DNA from 2 places in the Variovorax rhizosphaerae genome. Region 2 is predicted to be linked to the other one. Evidence: riboswitches for the same ligand, from Rfam matches in the RefSeq annotation. Region 2 holds a riboswitch; the other holds the start of a gene.

Region 1 (11,302 bases), on a different contig from region 2:
CGCAACCAGTTGCAGGTGCTGCGCCAGCTCGCCAACGAGATCGCCCGGCGCAGCGGCACCGACCTGCGCGCGATCGACCTGCCCGGCCTGCCGCGGGAATTGAAGCTCGTGGGCGACGATGTCAATCGCCTGCTCGAGCGGCTGTCGCACTCGCTCGATGTGGAACGCGCGCTCGCGGCCAATGCCGCGCACGAGTTGCGCACGCCGCTCACCGCCGCCCGCCTGCGCCTGCAGACCGCGCTCGACCACGACTTGCGCCGCACCGACGTCGAGGCCGCGCTGGAGGCATTGCGCACGCTGGCCCACCGTGCGGAGAAGCTGCTGCAGCTCTCGCGCGCCGAGTCCGGTGCATCGCTCACACGCGGGCGGGTCGACCTGGTGCGCCTCGCGGCCAGCGTGGCGCAGGAGTTCTGGCAGGAGGCCCGCGCACGCGACCGGCTCGACCTGGAAGTGCCGGAAACGGAAACAGTCCCGATGGCCATCGGCGACGATGACGCGCTGGCCATCGCCCTGCGCAACCTCATCGAGAACAGCCTCAACTACGCGGGCAAGAGCCGGGTGCTGCTGGCGGTGACGACCGACTGCACGCTCATCGTGCGCGACACCGGCCCCGGCGTCAGCGCGGCCGAACTGCTGACGCTGCAGCAGCGCCACATGCGTCACACGGCCGAACGCACAGGCTACGGCCTGGGGATGTCGATCGTTGCGACCATCGTGACCAAGCATGACGCACGACTCGAATTGCGCTCGCCGCCGGAAGGCGCTGCGTCGGGCTTCGAAGCGCGAATTGTGTTGCCTCGCGCCTGATGCGCGGCCGGCACGACGCCGCCACCTTTGCACTTGCCTCGCCCTGTTCCTTGCGAACGAGGCCTTTCACTCCACCAACTTGCGCAGCCAGCCCGGCAAGTCCACCGCCTTCTGCTTCGCGTAGTCCACCCAGATCGTGGTCGCGCCGCCGGCCGCGAAGATGACATCCGGCGCCTCGGTGCGCGCCATCGTCGCCCAGGTCTCGAAGGTCGTGCGGCCCGGGTCGCTCACGTACAGGCGCATCAGCACGTTGCCGGGGTATTCGAGCTGCCGGTAGAAATTGCAGAAGGCGTTGGCGATGACCATGCCTTCGCCGTTCGTTTCAGTGGGCGCATCGAGGGTGTGGACCCAGTCGATGCGCACCGTCTCCAGGTAGCGGAAATAGCTGGCGTTGTTGAGATGCTTCATCGCATCCATGTCGCCCCAGCGGATGGGGATCGTCATCTCATAGACGAACTTCTTTTTCTCGGGAATGGCGTACTTCATCGGTGTGCCTTGATGGATGCGAGGATGCCAAGGACGAACATTACCGCCGCCGCCCATTCGGACGCATGCGGCCAGCGGCCATCCCAGGCAAAGGAATAGAGCAACGCGAACAGCGTCTCGCTCACGATCAACTGGCCGCAGAGGCTGGCCGACAGGCGCTGGCTGGCCACGTTCCACAGCACCGTGGCCAGCCAGGAGGAGCCCACGCCGCTAGCGATCGCGATGATCCAGAACAATAGTAAGTTGGGCTGCGCGCTGAACACCGCCACGCCGGAGCCGGCCACCCACCACAGTAGCAGCGAGCCCAGCCCCGTCGCGATGCCGAGCCAGTTGGCCCAATCGGCCGCCGCCACATCCGCGTGCCGGCGCAGCCACGCTGCATTGAGCAAGCCGAAGGCCGTCCAGCTCGCCATCGCCAGCAGCGCGAGCAACAAGCCGATTCCGAAGGACGGCCCGCCCCCGCCGGACTCCGGCCATGCGGTGGCCACCATCAGCCCGATCCCGGCCGCGGTCAACGCCAGCCCGGGCAACAAGGTCCGCAGCAGCAGGCCGGGCGGCCGTCCCAGCAACATCATCCAGACCGGGATGGTGCCGATGACGAGGCTCGGTACCGCCGTGCCGGCCAGCTCGATGCCGAAGGCCAGCAGCACGTAGTAGCCCGTGAAGCCAAGCACGCTCAAGGCCAGCGCCGCCGCGCCCTGCCGCAAGGTGGGCCAGCGCCGCACGGCCGGCCGCGTGAACAGCATCAGTGCCGACACCACGCCGAACACCACGAAGCGCGCCGCCGCGATGTCGACCATGCCGAAGTTGCCGACCATGCGCGGCGCCACGAACACCAGGCCCCACAGCGCACCCGCCGCCAGGCCGGCGACGATGCCCGTCATCGCAGAAGACTTCAACAAACGCAGCCCGGAAACTTCATGCGAGACGCATCCCTTCCACGAACACCGCAGAAGCGGCTTCGCCGGGCCGCTGGCGTTGCCCCCGGTGAGGGGGTTGGAGGAGCGACATGAAGTGCGCGGATCCTGGGGGAGAGCAACATCTACAGCGCGAACCCGTCGTCGGCAGCGATGACAGCGCCGTTCACGAAATGGCTCTGCGCACTCGACAACAGCACCACCAGCCCATCCAGGTCCTCCGGCTTGCCCACGCGCTTGCGCGGCAGCATCCCGACGAGCTTCTGCCCGCCATCGGTACCCCAGTGGTGCTGGTTGATCTCGGTCTCGATATAGCCGGGGCACAGCGCGTTCACGTTGATGCCGAAGCGCCCCCACTCCAGCGCCATGGCCCGCGTCATCTGCACCACCGCCGCCTTGCTCATGCAATACACGCCGATCTGCGGCAGCACCTTGAGCCCCGCCATCGATGCGATGTTGATGATGCGGCCACCCGTGTAGGTGCCCGGCGCCGCGCCACGGGCGCGCTGGATCATGCGCCTGGCCACTTCCTGCGCCACGAAGAAGGAGCCCTTGGCATTGGTGTCGAAGATGAAGTCGTAGTCCTCCTCGTCCACGTCGACGAGGCGCCGCGTGTTGCTGACGCCCGAGTTGTTGACGAGGATGTCGATGGAGCCGACCTCGGTCTCGGCGCGCGCCACCGCCGCCTTGATGCTCTGCCGATCGGTCACGTCGAGTTCGACCACATGCGCATCGCCGCCCTCGCCTTCGATGCGGGCGCGCAGTTCCTTGAGCTTCTCGATGCGGCGGCTGGCCAGCACCACCGCGGCGCCAGCGCGCGAGAGCGTCTTGGCGAATTGCGCGCCGAGCCCGCTCGACGCGCCCGTGACGAAGGCCACGCGGCCTGCGAGATCGATGCTGTATGTCATGGCGGGAGTCCCTCGTGCGTCTCGCGGGCGACACCCATGGGGTATCACCGAATGACAGGGGACGAGACCATGTGCCGCATAAAATGCCGCGCATCCCCCCGCTCCCCTGCAACCAAAAAACATTATCGGCCAGACCCCATGACCCAAGACGAAATCCTCGCCCAGTTCGGCCCCCGCGAAGCCATGGAGTACGACGTCGTCGTAGTCGGTGGCGGCCCCGCGGGCCTGTCCACCGCGATCCGCCTGAAGCAGCTGGCCGCCAAGAACAACACGGAAGTCTCCGTCGTGGTGCTCGAGAAGGGCTCCGAGCCGGGTGCGCACATCCTGTCGGGCGCCATCATGGACCCGCGTGCGCTCAATGAACTGCTGCCCGACTGGGCCGAACTCGGGGCACCGCTGAACCAGCCCGTCACCGACGACGCGATGGTCTTCCTCAGCGAGAAGACCGGCTACCGCACCCCCAACTTCTTCCTGCCGGAGTGCTTCAACAACCACGGCAACTACATCATCAGCCTGGGCAACTTCACCAAGTGGCTGGCCCAGCAGGCCGAGAACCTCGGCGTCGAGATCTTCCCCGGCTTCCCTGCCGCTGAAGTGCTCTACAACGAAGACGGCTCGGTGCGCGGCGTCGCCACCGGCAACATGGGCGTCGGCAAGGACGGCGAACCGACCGAGAACTTCCAGCTCGGCATGGAATTGCACGGCAAGTACACGATCTTTGCGGAAGGCGCGCGCGGCCACCTCGGCCGCCAGCTCATCGCCAAGTTCAAGCTCGACGCCGGCAAGGACCCGCAGGCCTATGGCCTCGGCGTCAAGGAAGTCTGGGAGATCGATCCCAAGCGGCACCAGCCCGGCTTCGTGCTGCACACGGCCGGCTGGCCCATGAAGAGCGACACCTACGGCGGCGCCTTCCTCTATCACATGGAGGACAACAAGGTCACGCTGGGCTTCATCACCGGCCTCGACTACAGCAACCCGTACCTCAGCCCCTTCGAGGAGATGCAGCGCTGGAAGACGCATCCGAACATCCGCTGGTACCTCGAAGGCGATGAAGCGCACGGCATCAAGCCGGCCAAGCGCATCGGCTACGGCGCCCGCGCCATCACGGCCGGCGGCCTGATGTCGCTGCCCAAGACGATCTTCCCGGGTGGCGCGCTGGTCGGCTGCGACGCCGGCTACCTCAACGTGAGCCGTATCAAGGGCAGCCATGCCGCGATCAAGACCGGCATGCTCGCCGCCGAAGCCGCCTACGCCGCGCTGCAGGCCGGCCGCCAGCACGATGAACTCTCCGCCTATCCGGCCGCCTTCGAGAAGAGCTGGCTCTACAAGGAGCTGTACAAGGCGCGCAACTTCAAGAGCTGGTTCAAGAAGGGTCTTGGTATCGCGACGCTCATGAACGGCATCGAGCAATTTGCGCTCAAGGGCCATATCCCATGGACCCTGCACCGCGACAAGCCTGACCACCTAGCGCTCAAGCCGGCGTCCGAATGCGAGCCCATCGTCTACCCGAAGCCGGACGGCAAGCTCACCTTCGACCGGCTCTCGAGCGTGTTCATCAGCAACACCAACCATGAAGAGCACCAGCCGGCCCACCTGACGCTGAAGGACGCGTCGGTGCCGGTCAACGTCAACCTGGCCAAGTTCGCCGGCCCAGAATCGCGCTACTGCCCGGCTGGCGTGTACGAGTTCGTGCCCGACGGCGATGCCGGCAAGCAGCGCCTGCAGATCAACGCGCAGAACTGCGTGCACTGCAAGACCTGCGACATCAAGGATCCGACCCAGAACATCGTCTGGGTTACGCCGGAAGGCGGAGGCGGACCGAACTACGTGGGTATGTAATTCCCTACCTCCCGCCGGAACGCGCCCTCGAGGCGCGTTTTTTGTTTACATTTTGTATCGGCGTGTTTCCTGCTTCCCAGGACGGAGGCGATGCGTTATGACAACGTCCTAAGCTGCAAGGACAGGAGAACATCGGATGCAAATTGTGATCACCGGCGGTGCGGGTTTTCTGGGGGCCAGGCTGGCGCGCAGGCTCCTGGCCAGGGGCGGCATCGGCGTGGGCGGCGGCAAGGAGCATCGCATCGGCACGATCACGCTGGTCGACCGCGTGCAACCGCCGGACGACCTGTTGGACCATCCCAAGGTGAACGTCATCGTCGGCGACCTGTGCGAGCTGCTGGCACCGGACAGTCCGCAGCGGGCCCTTCCACCGGAAACAGCGGTGGTCTTCCACCTCGCGTCGGCCGTGAGCGGCGAGTCCGAGGCCGACTTCGAACTCGGCATGCGCAGCAATTTCCTCGCGACCTACGCCCTGCTGGAGGCTTGCCGTGCGCAGCACACCCGGCCCCTGGTCGTCTATGCAAGCTCCCTGGCCGTGTACGGCGCGCCGCTGCCCTACGTGATCGAGGACGACACGCTGCCCACGCCGCAGACCAGCTATGGCACCCAGAAGTACGTCGGCGAGCAGTTGATGGCCGACTATGGGCGCAAGGGCTACATCCACGCCCGCAGCGTGCGCCTCATGACCGTGGCGGTGCGGCCGGGCCAGCCGAACGGCGCCGCGTCGAGCTTCCTCAGCGGCATGTTCCGCGAGCCGCTGGCCGGCTTCCCCTCGCGCTGCCCGGTGCCGCCAGAGACGATGGTGGCGCTTTCATCGCCCGCACGCACCATCGAGGGGCTGATCTGCGCCGCGACCGCGCCGCACGCCAAATGGGGGCCGCGCACCGCCGTCAACCTCCCATCCCTGTGTGTCAGCGTGGACGAGATGGTCCAGGCGCTGCACCGCATCGGCGGCTCCGCCGCCACCGACCTGCTCGACATGCGGCCCGACCGCACCATCACCGAGATCATCACCGGCTGGCCCGGCCGCTTCGAATGGGTGCGCGCACGCGACCTGGGCCTGTTCGCCGACGAGAGCATCGATGCCATCCTGCGCGACTACGTCCGTGAAAATCCCGACGCGGTAACGCTACCACTTGCGGCATAGTTGACGGTTTTTTGCACACTCTGTGCAAACCTATCCCCCAACGGAGACTTCATGAAATTCGGCCACATCGCCGCCGCCTGCCTTTCGCTCGCCCTCAGCGCGGGCGCGTTCGCACAGACCACCACGCTGAAGATCGGCTACGCCACGTCCAAGGAATCGCATTACGGCGTGGGCTCGACGGTGTTCTGCGACGAGATCGAGAAGGGCACGCAAGGCCGCTACAAGTGCCAGCACTTCGCCAACTCGGCACTCGGCGGTGAACGCGAGCAGATCGAGGCGATCCAGCTCGGCACGCAGGACCTGCTGAACACCTCCACCGGCCCGGTCGGCAACTTCGTGCCCGAGGTCAAGATCGTCGACATCCCCTTCCTGTTCCGCGACTACGACCATGCGCGCAAGGTGATGGACGGCCCGATCGGCCAGGACATCCTGACCAAGTTCCCGAGCAAGGGCATCATCGCGCTGGCCTGGACCGAGAACGGCTTCCGCCACATGACGAACAGCAAGCGCGACATCGTCAAGCCCACGGATGCCGCCGGCCTGAAGATGCGCACGATGGAAAACAAGGTGCACATGGACGGCTACCGCACCTTCGGCATCCTGCCGACGCCGATGGCCTTCCCCGAACTGTTCGGCGCGCTGCAGCAAGGCACGGTCGATGGCCAGGAGAACCCGATCCCCGTCATCCTGTCGGCCAAGTTCTCGCAGGTGCAGAAGCACTTGTCGCTGACCGGCCACGTCTACTCGCCGGCGCTGCTGCTGCTGTCACCCAAGGTCTGGAACAAGCTGTCGGATGCCGACAAGAAGGTGTTCGTCGACGCTGCGCAAAAGGCCTCCGTGGCCCAGCGCAAGAAGGTCAACGACGACGAGAACAACGGCATCGCCCAGCTCGAGAAGGACGGCATGAAGGTCACCAAGACCGTCGACGGCGCCGCCTTCCGCGAGGCGCTGAAGCCTGCCTATGTCGGCTATGCCAAGGAATTCGGCGCCGACAACATCAAGAAGATCTCCGACGTCAAGTAAGCCCCCGCGGCTCCCCGATCACCGCCCGGCCCGCGAGGTGCCGGGCGGTTCGCTTTTCAAAGACCCAACGAGATTCCACCCGTGCAAGCTTTCGAGCGCTACTTCCTCGCGGCCAACCGCTGGGCCCTGATCCTCCTGCTGGCCGCGATGTCGGTCATCATCTTCACCAACGTGGCGCTGCGCTACCTTACCAACCAGTCTCTGGAATGGGCCGAGGAGGTGTCGCGCCACATGATGATCTGGCTCACCTTCCTGGGCGCCGGGCCGGTGCTGCGCTACGGCGGCCACATCGCGGTCGAGAACCTGCAGGACGCGCTGCCGCGCGCGGGCGCGATCGCGGTGCGCATGGTCGTCGCGGCGCTGCTGTTCGCCTTCTTCGGCTTCATGGTCTGGTACGGCTGGCTCTACATGCAGCGCACCATGTTCCAGCTCACGGCCGTCACGCAGATTCCGTTCGCCTACATCTACAGCGCGATGCTGATCGGCGGCGTGCTGCTGATCGTGCACTTCCTGTTCGTGGTGAAGCCGTATGTGCTGCGCAGGGAGTTCGCGTCCGACGAGCATTTCGACGCCAACGCCAGCGCGTCGCTGTAGGGAGAACGACATGGATGCCAGCATCGTTCTCATCGTTTCCGCCTGCATTTTTCTCGCGATCGGCGTGCCCGTGGCCTTCGCGCTCGGCCTGGCCACCGCGGCCACGCTGATCCTCGCCGAGAGCTATCCGCTGCTCGTGCTGCTGAAGGAGACCTTCACCGGCATCGACAGCTTTCCGCTGATGGCGGTGCCCTTCTTCATCCTGGCCGCCGAACTCATGAGCGGCGGCTCGCTGACCGAGGTGCTGCTGCGCTTCGCGGGGCAGTTCGTCGGGCACCGGCGCGGCGGGCTGGGCTACACCAACGTGGTGTCGCTGACCTTCTTCTCCGGGATCTCCGGCTCCGCGCTGGCCGATGCCGCGGGCCCCGGATCGATGCTGATCAAGATGATGGACAAGGCCGGCTACGACCGCTCGTACGCCGCGGCGCTGACCGCGTCGACCGCGATCGTCGGGCCGATCATTCCGCCGTCGATCATCATGATCATCTATGCGCTGCAGGACGAATCCGTCTCGGTCGGCACGCTGTTCGTGGCCGGCATCCTGCCGGGCATCCTGATCGCGGTGGCGATGTGCATCGTCAACTTCTACGTCTCGAAGAAGCGCAACTACAAGGGCGATGGCGAGACGCCGCCGCTGCGCGAGATCCTGCTGACCACCTGGAAGGCGCTGCCGGCGATCCTGCTGCCGGTGGTGATCCTCGGCGGCATGCGCGCCGGCTGGTTCACGCCGACCGAGGCCTCCGTCGTGGCCGTGTTCTACGCGCTGGTGTGCGGCAAGTTCGTCTATCGCACGCTGGAATGGAAGGCGCTGCCGAACATCCTGGAACGCTCGGCGCTGCTGTCGGCCTCGGTGCTGATCATCATCGGCCTGTCGGCCTCTTTCGCCTGGATCCTGACGATCGAGGGCATTCCGCAGCAGATGGCCGAGTGGCTGGTGAGCATGAACCTCTCGCCGTGGATGTTCCTGATCATCGTCAACGTGTTCCTGCTGCTGTTCGGCATCTTCATCGAGCCGCTGCCGGGCGTGATGGTGCTGGCGCCGATCCTCGCGCCGGTGGCGATGAAGCTGGGCGTGGACCCGGTGCACTTCGCGATGATCGTGATCTACAACCTGACGCTGGGGATGATCACCCCGCCGGTGGGCGGCCTGCTGTTCGTGACCTGCAACGTCTCCAAGGTGCCGATGTCGCAACTGGTGCGCGAACTGGTGCCCTTCCTGTGGGCACACGGCGCGGTGCTGGTGCTGCTGACTTTCGTGCCCGCGCTGAGCACCTGGATGCCGCACGCGCTCGGCTTCAAATAGGCCGCGAACCGCTACACTCGCGGGGTCAGGAGAGCGCCCCGCCAGACGGGGCCGCCGAAGGCGCAGGGCCCCAAAAGCATGGGTCCGAACGCTCAGGCAAAAGGACTGACAAGGCGCCCGGTCACACGGGCGTTTCCTTGCTGGAGAGAGGTCGCGGAAGCACGCGGCCCACCGAAGGAGCAAACCCCGATCGTGGGGCGAATCTCTCAGGTAAAGCGGACAGCAGGGGTGGCCCATGGCTTGCGTCATGGAACTCGACTGCCCCACTGGAAAGCCCCATGGCCTCCTCTCCCGACACTGCTTCCGACACCACGCTGCTCAAGACCCCGCTGCACGACCTGCACGTCGAACTGGGCGGTCGCATGGTCCCCTTCGCCGGCTATTCGATGCCGGTGCAATACCCGAGCGGCCTGATGGCAGAGCACAAGCACACGCGCGAAGCCGCGGGCCTGTTCGACATCTCGCACATGGGCCAGTTGCGGCTCGTCGGCCCGGATGCCGCCGCCGCCTTCGAGACGCTGATGCCGGTCGACGTGATCGGCCTCGCGCCCGGCAAGCAGCGCTACGGCCTGCTGCTGGATGACAACGGCGGCATCCTCGACGACCTGATGTTCTTCAACGAAGGCAACGACTCGATCTTCGTGATCGTGAACGGGGCCTGCAAGGCGGCTGACATCGCGCACATCACGGCCAGGATCGGCGGACGCTGCTCGGTCCAGCCGCTGCCCGACCATGCGTTGCTGGCGTTGCAAGGCCCGCAGGCCGCGGGCACATTGGCGCGCCTGTCGCCCGGCGTCGAGCGCTACGTGTTCATGACCGGCGGCGCGGTGCAGATCGGCGCGATCCCGGCTTTCGTGACCCGCAGCGGCTACACCGGCGAAGACGGCTTCGAGATCTCGGTCGCCGCCAGCGACGCCGACGCCCTCGCCCGCCTGCTGCTGGCGCAACCCGAGGTGAAGCCCATCGGCCTCGGCGCCCGCAATTCGCTGCGCCTGGAAGCCGGCCTCTGCCTCTACGGCAACGACATAGACACCAGCACCACACCAGTCGAAGCCTCGCTCAACTGGGCGATGCAGAAGGTGCGCCGCACCGGCGGTGCGCGCGCCGGCGGCTTCCCGGGCGCCGACAAGATCCTGACGCAGTTGGCCGTTGCCGGCGACCTGGCCGGCCATGTCGACCAGAAGACGCTCACGCGCAAGCGCGTCGGCCTCGTCGCACTGGAGCGCGTGCCCGTACGCGACGGCAGCGAACTGCAGTCCTTCGAAGGCCATCCCATCGGCAAGGTGACCAGCGGCCTGCTCGGCCCGACGGCCGACCGCCCGATCGCGATGGCCTACGTGGCCACGGCCTTCTCCGAGCCGGGTACCCGCATCCAGGCCATCGTGCGCGGCAAGCCCGTGCCGATGGAAGTGACCACCATGCCTTTCGTGCCGACCCGTTATTTCCGCGGCTGATTCATCCAGTTTTCGTCAGACTTTTTTCCAGGAGCATTCATGACCGTCAAGTACACCAAGGACCACGAGTGGGTCCAATCCACCGGCGCCGACACCGTCACCGTCGGCATCACCGTGCACGCGCAGGATGCGCTGGGCGACGTGGTGTTCGTCGACCTGCCGCAGGTCGGCCAGGACTACGCGCAAGGCGAAGTGGCCGGCGTGGTGGAGTCCGTCAAGGCCGCGGCTGATGTGTTCATGCCCGTGTCGGGCGAAGTCACCGAGGTGAACGAGGCTTTGCGCGCCGACCCGTCGCTGGCCAACACCGACCCGCTGGCCGCCGGCTGGTTCTTCAAGGTCAAGCTCAGCGACCCAGCGCAACTGGATGCGCTGATGGATTCGACGGCCTACGACAAGTTTTCGGCCGAGGCTTGATCCAACGCCGCTGAATGCGGACCGGGTCGTACGTGAAGGACGCGACCCGCGCGTCCTCCGCAACCTCTTTCCGCATTCATCCTCCTCCTAGACAGAACACGCCATGCCCAACGCCCTGCCCTCCCTGCGCCAACTCGAAAATGCCGAAGAATTCGTCGCGCGCCACATCGGCATCGAGCCCGCCGACGAGGCGCGCATGCTGCCCGTCATCGGGCATGCCACGCGCGCGGAACTGATCGACGGCATCGTGCCGCCGGCCATCCGCCGCTCGCATCCGATGGACTTGCCGCCCGCCATCACCGAGGCCGCCGCGCTGGCCGAGCTGAAGGCCATCGCCAGCAAGAACAAGGTGGCGCGCAACTTCATCGGGCAGGGTTACTACGGCACGCACACGCCCGGCGTGATCCTGC
Region 2 (11,302 bases):
TTGCCGCCCTCGATCGGGGTCAGGCGAAGCGTGTAGTTCTTGCCGTTTTCGGGGTCGAGGATCTTGCCGTCTTCCCAGACGTCCTTGCCCTCGACCTTCTTGGCGCCACGGATGATCTCAAGGCCGACCATGGGCTTGCCCTTGCGGTCGTCGCTGCACTCGTCGCACACCGCATCCTGCTTGGCGTCCTTGCGCAGCAGCTTCTCGATGCGGCCGTTCACCACGCCACCGGATTCGGTGATGCGGATCTGCGACTTGACCTCGTTGGTCTTGTCATCGATGGTCTGCCAGGCGCCCACCGGCGTCATCTGCGCGAAGGCGGACGTGGCGGTGGCTGCGAAAAGGATGGCTGTCAGTGCAAGCTTTTTCATGGTCGTCCCCTCGTTATTGAAATCCGTGGATCAGGCAAGCGCCGCGTCGGTGTCCATCAACACCTTGCTGCCGGTGCGCGCGTTGCGCATCAGCGTGGCGGTCTCGGTGAACAGCTTGGCGAAGTAGAAGCGTGCGGTCTGCAGCTTGCCGACGTAGAACGGGTCGGTGTTGCCGGCCGCGATCTCGCGCAGCGCCACTTGCGCCATGCGGGCGAACAGGTAGCCGAACACGAGGTGGCCGGCCACGCGCAGGTAGTCCACCGCGGCAGCGCCCACTTCGTCGGGGTTCTGGAAGCCCTTGAAGCCCACTTCGGTCGTCAGCTTGGTCAGTTGTTCACCGAGCACGGCGATGGGCGTGATGAACTCGCTCATCTTCTCGTTGACGCCTTCTTCCGCGACCAGCGCGCCGATCAGCTTGCCGAACTTCTTCAGCGACGCGCCGTTGTTCGACAGCACCTTGCGGCCCAGCAGGTCCAGCGACTGCACGGTGTTCGTGCCTTCGTAGATCATGTTGATGCGGTTGTCGCGCACGTACTGCTCCATGCCCCATTCCTTGATGAAGCCGTGGCCGCCGTAGACCTGCATGCAGGCGTTGGTCGCGATGTGGCCGTTGTCGGTGATGAAGGCCTTGACGATCGGCGTCAGCAGCGCGACGAGTTCGCCGGAGTCCTTGCGCACCTTCTCGTCGGGGTGGTGGTGTTCCTTGTCGAGCAGCAGCGTGCAGAAGACCTGCAGCGCGCGGCCACCTTCGGCGTAGGCCTTGGCGGTCATCAGCATCTTGCGGACATCGGGGTGCACGATGATCGGATCGGCATCCTTGTCCTTGGCCTTCACGCCGGAGAGCGAACGCATCTGGATGCGGTCCTTGGCATAGGCCAGCGCGTTCTGGTAGGCCACTTCGGTCAGGCCGAGCGATTGGTTGCCCACGCCCAGGCGGGCGGCGTTCATCATCACGAACATCGCGGCCAGGCCCTTGTTGGGTTCGCCGACCATGGTGCCGATGGCGCCGTCGATGGCGATCTGCGCCGTCGCATTGCCGTGGATGCCCATCTTGTGTTCGAGGCCGGCACAGAAGATCGGGTTGCGATCGCCCAGCGAACCGTCGGCCTTGACGTTGAACTTCGGCACCGCGAACAGGCTGATGCCCTTGCTGCCCTTGGGCGCGTCCGGCAGGCGCGCGAGCACCAGGTGGATGATGTTCTCGGCCATGTCGTGTTCGCCGGCCGAGATGAAGATCTTGTTGCCGGTGATCTTGTAGGTGCCGTCGGCTTGGGGCTCTGCCTTGGTGCGCAGCATGCCCAGGTCGGTGCCGCAATGCGGCTCGGTCAGGCACATGGTGCCGGTCCATTCGCCGCTGGTGAGCTTGGGCAGGTAGGTCTTCTTCTGGTCGTCCGTGCCGTGGGCTTGGAGTGCTTCGTACGCGCCGTGCGAGAGGCCGGGGTACATGGTCCAGGCCTGGTTCGCGCTGTTGAGCATCTCGTACAAGCACTGGTTCAGCACGTAGGGCAGGCCTTGGCCGCCGAACTCGGGGCTGCACGACAGCGCCGGCCAGCCGCCTTCGACGAACTGCGCATACGCCTCCTTGAAGCCCTTGGGCGCTGTGACTTCGTGCGTGGACTTGTCGAGCGTGCAACCCTCTTCGTCGCCGGAGATGTTCAGCGGGAAGGTCACTTCGGCAGCGAACTTGCCGGCTTCCTCGATGACCGCGTTGATCGTGTCGACGTCGGTATCGGCATGCTTGGGGATGGCCTTGAATTCGTCGGCGACATGGAAGACTTCATGCAGCACGAATTGCATGTCACGCAGCGGCGGGGTGTAGGAAGGCATGTGCGAAAGCTCCTGAGCAGGTTTATTGGTAAAGGAAAAGGGAATCAGCCTTGGCGCGTGGGCGACGGCTGCGTGAGGGAGAGCCGCGGTGCTGATGGGGTCGCAAAGCGGTTGATGATGTTTTCGAAGCCCTTGCGCGCTCGCTCGATGGAACCGGGTGTGTGCAGGAAGCGCGCTTCATAGTGCGACGCGAGGATCAGTCCATGGATCTCGAAGGCGATCTGGCGCTCGTCGATGTCGGGGCGGAAGTGGCCTTCGGCCGTGGCCTGTTGCACGGCACGGAACATGGCCGCCTGCCAGATGCTGACCGACTCGACCAGCGCATCGCGCACGGGCCCTGGGCGGTCGTCGAATTCGGTAGCGCCGCTGATGTAGATGCAGCCCGAATCGATCTCGACCGAGGTGCGCTTCATCCAGTTGTCGAACATGGCGCACAGCCGCGGCAGGCCGCGCGGTGCCGGCATGGCGGCGTAGAACACCTCCTGCTCGAAGCGGGCGTGGTACTCGCGGACGACCGAGATCTGCAGTTCCTCGCGCGAGCCGAAGTGGGCGAAGACGCCCGACTTGCTCATCTGCGTGAGTTCGGCCACGGCGCCGATCGACAGGCCTTCGAGACCGATCTGGGCGGCAAGGTTGAGCGCCGCATCGACGATGGCGGCCTTGGTCTGCTGGCCCTTCTGGGCGGTTCGCGAGGCTTTCGCGGACACGGCGGTGGCGGACATGGATTGTTGAATTCAATAAAACGAACGGTCGTGCTATTTTGCAGCCAAACCAATCAAGACAGAAGCGCAAAGCCCCCGTCATTTGGTGGACTATTGCGCGGGTCGGCAGGTTTCGACGACACCCCCGCGACCCGGCGGTGCGTTGCTGAAGCTGCCTCGCCCGCGATGCCCAACGTGCCGTCGTCGCGCCTGCGGCAGAAGTGCAATGACTACCGGCGTCACGCGCCGGGCCTCGGTCCGGTCGATTTCGCGAAGGCCCTGCAGTCCGGTGATGCCGGGTTCGCCCATGTGGTGCTGCAAGGCCACATCCGTGTCGAAACGTCAGGGCTTGCAACGTTTCCCTTTGGAGATCCGGACCGGCCACCCTAGAATTCGCGGCTGCAGGAGAGCGAGCGGCCAGGCCGCTCCACCGAAGGCGCAAACTCCCATGAACGCTCAGGTCGACCCCTCACCGGGTCATGTACTGCACCCATCGATATCGCCGTCTGGAGAGCCATCGGGCACACGCCCGATGCACCGAAGGAGCAACACCCCCGCGGGCGCGGCGGTCGAAACTCTCAGGTAACAAGGACAGGGGGAGCGGCTTTTGAAATCATTTCAAAGGACCTCCCATGCGCGTGATCGTGTTGGGCGCCGGCTTGCTCGGCGTCACCTCGGCCTATTACCTCCAGAAACTCGGCCATGAAGTCACCGTGGTCGACCGCCAGGCCACACCGGCGGCAGAGACCAGCTTTGCCAACGGCGGCCAGATCTCCGTCAGCCATGCCGAACCCTGGGCCAACCCGAGCGCACCGATCAAGGTGCTGCAATGGCTGGGCAAGGAAGACGCACCGCTCTTGTTCCGCATCCGCGCCGACATGCGCCAATGGATGTGGGGCCTGCAGTTCCTGCGTGAATGCACGCCGGCACGGACGAAGCACAACATCGAGCAGATCGTGCGCCTGGGCACCTACAGCCGCAGCATGCTGCAGGCGCTGCGCAGCGAAACCGGCCTTGGCTACGACCAGCGCACCCAAGGCATCCTGCACTTCTACACGACGCAGAAGGAGTTCGACGGCGCCTTGAAGCCGGCCGAGCAGATGCGCGCGCTGGGTTGCGAGCGCCTCGTCATCTCTGCCGACGAAGCGGTGAAGCTCGAACCGGCGCTGGCCCACATCCGGCCGCAACTGGCCGGCGCCACCTACACCGCCGAAGACGAATCAGGCGATGCGAACCGCTTCGCGCGTGAGCTGGTCAAGCTCTGCGAAGCGTCCGGCGTGAAATTCCTGATGAGCCACACGGTGACCGCGATCCGCGAGGCCGGCGGCAGAGTCGAGCACGTGGAGGCCACCGACATCGAAGGCCGCTTCCAGCGCCTGCAGGCCGATGCATACGTGATGGCGATGGGCTCGCTGAGCCCGATCTATGCCAAGCCGCTGGGCATTGAATTGCCGATCTACCCGGCCAAGGGCTACTCGGTCACGCTGCCTGTGAAGGACGCATCGAAGGCCTACCAGGTTTCGCTGACGGACGACGAATTCAAACTGGTGTTCTCGCGCTACACGTCAGAGGACGGCCGCGGCGACCGCATGCGGATCGCCGGCACCGCCGAACTCAACGGCTACGACCGCGACCTGAACCGCATCCGTTGCGAGGCGATCGTGCGACGCGTGGAGCAACTGTTTCCAGGTGCGGGCGACACGACCAAGGCCCAGTTCTGGACCGGCCTGCGCCCGGCCACGCCGAGCAACGTGCCGATGATCGGCAAGACCAAGCTGCCGAACTTCTTCCTCAACACAGGGCATGGAACGTTGGGCTGGACGCATGCCTGCGGTTCCGGCAAGTCGATCGCGCACATCGTGAGCGGCTTGGCGCCCGAGGTTGATTTCGCCTTTCAGCACTGAGCGCATTTGCAAGCAGGCGAATGCGGGCTTGACCGTACGCGACGGTCGCGAAGAAACGCAAAGGACGCGAAAGAACCCAGAAGAAGTTTTCTGGATTCCTTTCGCGTCCTTCGCGGAACCTTCGCGTCCTCTGCGTCAGGTTCCCGATTTCTACTCGTTCAAAGCTTGAACGGCACCACTTCCTGGCGCTGCTCACCCAGCCCATCGATGCCCAGCGTCATCACGTCGCCCTTCTTCAGGAACACGGGCGCGGGCTTGATGCCCATGCCGACGCCCGGCGGCGTGCCGGTGGTGATGATGTCGCCGGGTTCCAACGTGTTGAGTTGGCTCACATAGCTCACCAGCTTGGCGACGTTGAAGATCATGGTCTTCGTGTTGCCGGTCTGCATGCGCTGGCCATTGACGTCGAGCCACATGCCGAGCTTTTGCGGGTTCGGCACTTCATCGCGCGTGACCAGCCACGGGCCGATCGGGCCGAAGGTATCGAAGCCCTTGCCCTTGTCCCAGGTCAGGCCGTGCTCAAGCTGCCATTCGCGCTCGCTCACGTCGTTGATCAGCACATAGCCCGCGACGAAATCGAGCGCTTCCTTCTGCGACACCCAGCGTGCGCGCTTGCCGATGACCACGCCCAGTTCGACTTCCCAGTCGCTCTTGACCGACCCCTTGGGCAGCATCACCGGATCGTTCGGACCCTGGATGCAGCTCACGGCCTTGGTGAACACCACCGGCTCCCCTGGAATCGGCATGCCGGACTCGGCCGCGTGGTCGGCGTAGTTCAGGCCGATGGCGATGAACTTGCTGGTGTTCGCCACCGGGCAACCCAGGCGCGGCTTGCCACGGACCAGCGGCAACTTGTCGGTCTTGATCTTGCGGATCTTGGCGAGCACCTTGTCGTCGAGCTGGGCGCCGCCCAGGTCCGGGACCACGGCGCTGAGGTCACGCAACTGGCCGTTGTCGTCGATCAGGCCGGGCTTTTCCTTGCCGGGTTTGCCGTAGCGCACGAGTTTCATGTCGAAAGTCCTTTCAGAGAGGGATGGGAAGTGTAGTCAGCGCGCGCGTGCGCCGCGATTCAGTAGGTAGCGCGACCGCCCGACAGGTCGAAGGTCGCGCCCGTCGAGAACGCGCAGTCCTCGGTGCAGAGCCAGGCCACCATCGACGCGATTTCCTCGGGCGTGCCGAAGCGGCCCATCGGAATCTTCGACAGCATGAAGGCGATGTGCTCCTTCGACATCTGGTCGAAGATGGCCGTCTTCACGGCCGCCGGCGTTACGCTGTTCACGCGCACGCCGGTGCCGGAGAGTTCCTTGCCGAGCGACTTGGTCAGCGCGATCACACCGGCCTTGCTGGCGCTGTAGGCGCTGGCATTCGGATTGCCCTCCTTGCCGGCCACCGATGCGATGTTCACGATGCGCGCCCAGGGACGTTCGCGCAGATGCGGCACCCACTCGCGGCAGCAAAGGAAGGTGCCGGTGAGGTTGACGTTGATGACCTGGCGCCAGGCATCGACGGGGTAGTTGTCGACACTGGTGTTGGGCCCGGTGATGCCTGCCGAGTTGACGAGCGCATCGACCACGCCGCCCGCATCGCGCAACGCGAGCGTGGCTTGCACGGCCTTGGCCACGCCGGCTGCGTCGGACACGTCGACCGCGATGGCCTTGGCATTCGCGCCGAGCCGCTGCGCCGCCGCTTCCGCTGCAGCCAGGTCGCGGTCCCACAGCGTGACGCTGCCGCCCGAATCGAGCAGCCGCTGCGCGATGGCAAAGCCGAGGCCTGTCGCACCGCCCGTGATGACCGCGTGGCGGCCCTCGAAATCGAGGCGGTTCATATCGTGATGCCGCCGTCGACCGAGAAGGCTTGGCCGGTCGCAAACACGGCCTCGTCGCTCGCGAGGAACACCACCACCGGCGCGATCTCCTCGGCCTGCGCCAGGCGGCCCATCGGCTGCCGCGCAATGAAGGCCTTGCGTGCGGCCACCGGGTCTTCGTTGGCATTGATGCGCTCGCCGAGCGAAGGCGTATCGACGGTGCCCGGGCACACCGCGTTGCAACGGATGCCCTGCGCCACGTAGTCCGCGGCGACGCTCTTGGTCAGCCCCAGCACCGCGGCCTTGGTTGTCCCATAGACGTTGCGGTTCGGCAGCCCCTTGATGCTGGAGCAGACGCTGGCCATGTTGATGATGCTGCCCGCACCCGCTGCGAGCATGCGCGGCAGCACGGCCTGGATCGTCCAGAACTGCGCGCGCACATTGAGGTTGAAGGCGAACTCCAGGTCGGCGTCGGTGGCCTCGAGGATCGGGCCGTTGTGCACCACGCCCGCGCAATTGAACAGCACGTCCACGGCAGGCATGCGCGCGACCAGCGCCTGGATCGAGCCCTTGTCGAGCACGTCGAGCACGGCGGTCTGCACGTTGGCCGTGCCGGCATAGGCCTCCAGCAACTTCGGGTTGACGTCGGTCGCCCACACCTGCGCGCCTTCGGCGGCCATGGCCAACGCGGTGGCACGGCCGATGCCCTGCCCGGCCGCTGTGATGAGGGCCGTCTTGCCTTTGAGTCGCATGCTGTCTCCTGGATTGGAATGAGATGGCGATATGCCGAGGGGAGTGCGGCCGCCGAGGGTTTCGCCCGATGGCCGCGGCGCGGCGGGAATCGTATTCTGAATTGGCCTTACCACTTGTCCAATTCAGGACAACCCTTAACATCGCGGCTGAAACGCCCCGCGACCTTACGCGCATCCCCGTGCCTCTGCAATCCATCGAACCCAAGCGCCTGTACCGGCAGATCGCCGACCAGCTGCGCGCACTCATTGCCAAGGGTGAGTTCGCGCCCGGCGCGCGGCTGCCGGCGGAGCGCGACCTGGCGCGCGAGTTGGGCGTGAGCCGGCCCTCCGTGCGCGAGGCGCTGATCGCACTGGAGGTGGAGGGCTGGGTCGAGGTGCGTACCGGCTCGGGCGTCTATGTGCTCGATCGTTCGAAGCGCTCCAGCCCTGCCGTGGAAGTCACCGAGTGGGGCCCGCTCGAACTCATCCGCGCGCGGCGCGTGGTCGAGGGCGAAACGGCTGCACTGGCAGCGATGCACGGCAAGAAGCGCGACTTCGAGGCCATGCGGCGCGCCGTCGACAACATGCGCGCGCAGGCCGACCAGAGCGAGATGCCGCTGGAAGGCGACCGCGCCTTCCACGTCGCCATCGTCGAGGCCAGCGGCAACGCGGTACTGGTCGAGACGGTGCAGAGCTTCTGGGACTCGCGCTACGGCCCGTTGTTCACGCGGCTCGGCGGCTACTTCGAGAACGCCGTGTCATGGCGCCATGCGATCACGGAGCACGATGCCATCGTGGACGCGATCGTCGCGCGCGACCCCGATGCCGCGCGTGCCGCGATGCATGCGCACATGGACAAATCCCATCAACGTTACAGCGCAAGCTGGCGCAAGGCCAAGGCGGCCTGACCCTCATTACCAGTGCGCCCTCATTGGTAATGCGCTTGCCGAAGAATGCTTTCCTGACCCCGCGACATCACGCCCTGCCCTCACAGAAGAAAACACGATGAACCCCTTTATCCGACTCCATCCCGCCGACGATGTCGTCATCGCCCGCGCGCAGCTCGTGGGCGGCACCACCGTCGAAGGCGTTGCGGTGCGCGGCCTGATCCCCGCCGGCCACAAGGTCGCGATGCGCGACATCGCCACGGGCGAACCGGTGCGCCGCTACAACCAGATCATCGGCTTTGCGAGCAAGCCGATCGCGGCCGGAGAGCATGTGCACACGCAGAACCTGAACATGGGACCCGACAAGGGCCACTTCGAGCGTGACTACGCGTTCGGTGCCGACGTGAAGCCCGTGCAGCCGCTGCGCGAAGCGACCTTCCTCGGCATCAAGCGCGCCGATGGCCGCGTCGCCACTCGCAACTACATCGGCGTGCTGACCAGCGTGAACTGCTCGGCCACCGCGGCGCGCGCGATCTCCGACCACTTCTCGCGCAAGACCAACCCTTCCGCGCTGGCGGCGTATCCCAACGTCGATGGCATCGTCGCGCTCACGCACGGCACGGGCTGCGGCATGGACACGGAAGGCTTCGGCATGCAGATCCTGGAACGCACGCTCACGGGCTATGCGACGCATCCCAACTTCGCCGCCGTGCTGGTGGTGGGCCTGGGCTGCGAGGCGAACCAGATCAATGCCTGGCTGGCGACGGGGTCGCTGTCGGAAGGCGAGAACTTCCGCACCTTCAACATCCAGGACACGGGCGGCACGCGCAAGACGGTCGAGAAAGGCATCGCGCTCATCAACGAGATGCTGCCGCGCGCCAATGCGGTCAAGCGCGAGCCGTGCAGCGCAGCGCACATCACGATCGGGCTGCAATGCGGCGGGTCGGATGGCTACTCGGGCATCAGCGCGAACCCGGCGCTGGGCCATGCGGTGGACTTGCTGGTCGCGCATGGCGGCACCGCCATCCTCAGCGAAACGCCCGAGGTCTACGGCGCCGAGCATTTGCTCACGCGTCGCGCCGTCAAGCGCGAGGTCGGCCAGAAGCTGGTCGACCGCATCGCCTGGTGGGAGCACTACACGGCCATCAACGACGGCGAGATGAACAACAACCCCTCGCCCGGCAACAAGGCGGGCGGGCTCACCACCATCCTGGAAAAGTCGCTCGGCGCGGTCGCCAAAGGTGGCACCAGCAACCTCGAGGCGGTCTACGAATACGCCGAACCCGTCACGGCGCACGGTTTCGTCTACATGGACACGCCCGGCTACGACCCGGTCAGCGCCACGGGCCAGGTGGCCGGCGGCGCCAACATGATCTGCTTCACCACCGGCCGCGGCTCGGCGTATGGCTGCGCGCCCTCGCCTTCGCTCAAGCTCGCGACCAACTCCACGCTGTGGAAGCGGCAGGAGGAAGACATGGACATCAACTGCGGCGAGATCGTCGACGGCACCGCATCGATCCAGGAGATGGGCGAGCGCATCTTCCGGTTGGTGCTTGCAACCGCATCGGGCGAGCACAGCAAGAGCGAGAAGCACGGCTACGGGCAGAACGAGTTCGTGCCCTGGCAAGTCGGCGCCGTGATGTAGCGCGCGGGGGCCATGGTCGCCCCCGATCTTTCAACTCAACCTCACACGAAGAAGGAGACATTGAATGGCCACCACAGCTTTCGGCATCCTCGACGGAACGGGCTTCGAGCGCCTGGACCCGCGCTTCAACACCTGCATCCCCGGCCCCGAACGCCTCGTGCGGCTGTGGACCGGCGGGCGCTGGTGCGAGGGCCCGGCCTGGTTCGCGGCGCATCGCACGCTGGTGTGGTCGGACATTCCGAACAACCGCATGATGCGGTACGACGAACTCAACAACACCGTCGGCCTGTGGCGCCAGCCTTCGAACAACACCAACGGCAACACGGTCGACAAGCAGGGCCGCCTCATCAGCTGCGAGCACCTGGGCCGGCGCGTGGTGCGCAACGAGCCCGACGGCACGCAGACCGTCGTGGCCTCGCACTACCAGGGCAAGCGGCTCAACTCACCGAACGACGTGGTCGTGCATTCCGACGGCGGCATCTGGTTCACCGACCCGAGCTACGGCATCCTGTCGGACTACGAGGGCCTCGCAGCTGAGCAGGAGGTGGCCGGCTGCTACGTCTACCGCATCGATCCGTCGACAGGTGCGGTCGAGAAGGTGGCCGACGACTTCGTCAAGCCCAACGGCCTCGCCTTCTCCCCCGACGAATCGGAGCTCTACATCGCCGACACCGGCGCCAGCCACGACGATGCCGCGCCCAAACACATCCGCCGCTTCAAGGTGAATGCCGACGGCAAGAGCCTCGGCGCCAGCACGCTGTTCGCCGACTGCACCAACGGCCTGTTCGACGGCTTCCGCATCGACACCAAGGGCCGCCTCTGGACCAGCGCGGCCGATGGCGTGCATGCCTACGACCCGGATGGCACGCTGATCGGCAAGATCCTCGTGCCCGAGGTCGTGTCGAACGTCTGCTTCGGCGGCGTCAGCCGCAACCGTCTTTTCATCACCGCGACCACCTCGCTGTATTCCATCTACCTGAACGCCAGAGGACTCTGAATCCCCATGCCCCAAACCCTTGCAGCCGCCGTCCTGCGCACCCATTGCGCCAACATCCTGAAAGCGGCCGGCAGCTCGCCCGCCGAAGCGCAACAGGTCGCGGACAACCTGGTGCTGGCCAACCTCAGCGGCCATGACTCGCACGGCGTCGGCATGCTGCCGCGCTACACCGACGCCATCGCCGAAGGCGGCCTCACGCCGAATGCGTCGGTCAAGGTCAACATCGATATCGGCACCATGATGTCGCTCGACGGCCAGCATGGCTTCGGCCAGATCGTCGGCGTGCAGGCGATGGAACTGGGCATCGCGCGAGCGAAGCAGCACGGCAGTTGCATCTTCACGCTGGCCAGCGCGCACCACCTCGGGCGCATCGGGCACTTCGCGGAGATGGCGACGGCGCAGGGACTGGTGTCGATGCACTTCGTCAACGTGCTG

What was found. Region 2 has a riboswitch for glycine ahead of WKW82_RS10675 (D-amino acid dehydrogenase). Riboswitches for the same ligand answer to the same signal wherever they lie in the genome.
Region 1: it holds a riboswitch for glycine, as region 2 does, so the genes downstream of both, gcvT (glycine cleavage system aminomethyltransferase GcvT) here and WKW82_RS10675 (D-amino acid dehydrogenase) in region 2, are expected to answer to the same signal.

Annotation. Positions count from the first base shown of each region.
Region 1 covers NZ_JBBKZT010000005.1:155,134-166,435, reverse strand. The annotation lists gene WKW82_RS12255 (sensor histidine kinase) at 1-807, shown strand, start outside; gene WKW82_RS12250 (acyl-CoA thioesterase) at 874-1,293, opposite strand; gene WKW82_RS12245 (DMT family transporter) at 1,290-2,177, opposite strand; gene WKW82_RS12240 (SDR family oxidoreductase) at 2,336-3,118, opposite strand; gene WKW82_RS12235 (electron transfer flavoprotein-ubiquinone oxidoreductase) at 3,257-4,957, shown strand; gene denD (D-erythronate dehydrogenase) at 5,094-6,104, shown strand; gene WKW82_RS12225 (TRAP transporter substrate-binding protein) at 6,156-7,127, shown strand; gene WKW82_RS12220 (TRAP transporter small permease) at 7,209-7,721, shown strand; gene WKW82_RS12215 (TRAP transporter large permease) at 7,732-9,024, shown strand; glycine riboswitch at 9,049-9,134, shown strand; glycine riboswitch at 9,155-9,257, shown strand; gene gcvT (glycine cleavage system aminomethyltransferase GcvT) at 9,303-10,478, shown strand; gene gcvH (glycine cleavage system protein GcvH) at 10,518-10,892, shown strand; gene gcvP (aminomethyl-transferring glycine dehydrogenase) at 10,996-11,302, shown strand, end outside.
Region 2 covers NZ_JBBKZT010000004.1:311,382-322,683, reverse strand. The annotation lists gene WKW82_RS10695 (DUF2147 domain-containing protein) at 1-371, opposite strand, end outside; gene WKW82_RS10690 (acyl-CoA dehydrogenase C-terminal domain-containing protein) at 402-2,198, opposite strand; gene WKW82_RS10685 (TetR/AcrR family transcriptional regulator) at 2,243-2,920, opposite strand; gene WKW82_RS10680 (hypothetical protein) at 3,086-3,289, shown strand; glycine riboswitch at 3,292-3,392, shown strand; glycine riboswitch at 3,396-3,504, shown strand; gene WKW82_RS10675 (D-amino acid dehydrogenase) at 3,532-4,803, shown strand; gene WKW82_RS10670 (fumarylacetoacetate hydrolase family protein) at 4,962-5,813, opposite strand; gene WKW82_RS10665 (SDR family NAD(P)-dependent oxidoreductase) at 5,873-6,628, opposite strand; gene WKW82_RS10660 (SDR family oxidoreductase) at 6,625-7,359, opposite strand; gene WKW82_RS10655 (FadR/GntR family transcriptional regulator) at 7,539-8,246, shown strand; gene WKW82_RS10650 (UxaA family hydrolase) at 8,344-9,870, shown strand; gene WKW82_RS10645 (SMP-30/gluconolactonase/LRE family protein) at 9,935-10,867, shown strand; gene WKW82_RS10640 (malate/lactate/ureidoglycolate dehydrogenase) at 10,874-11,302, shown strand, end outside.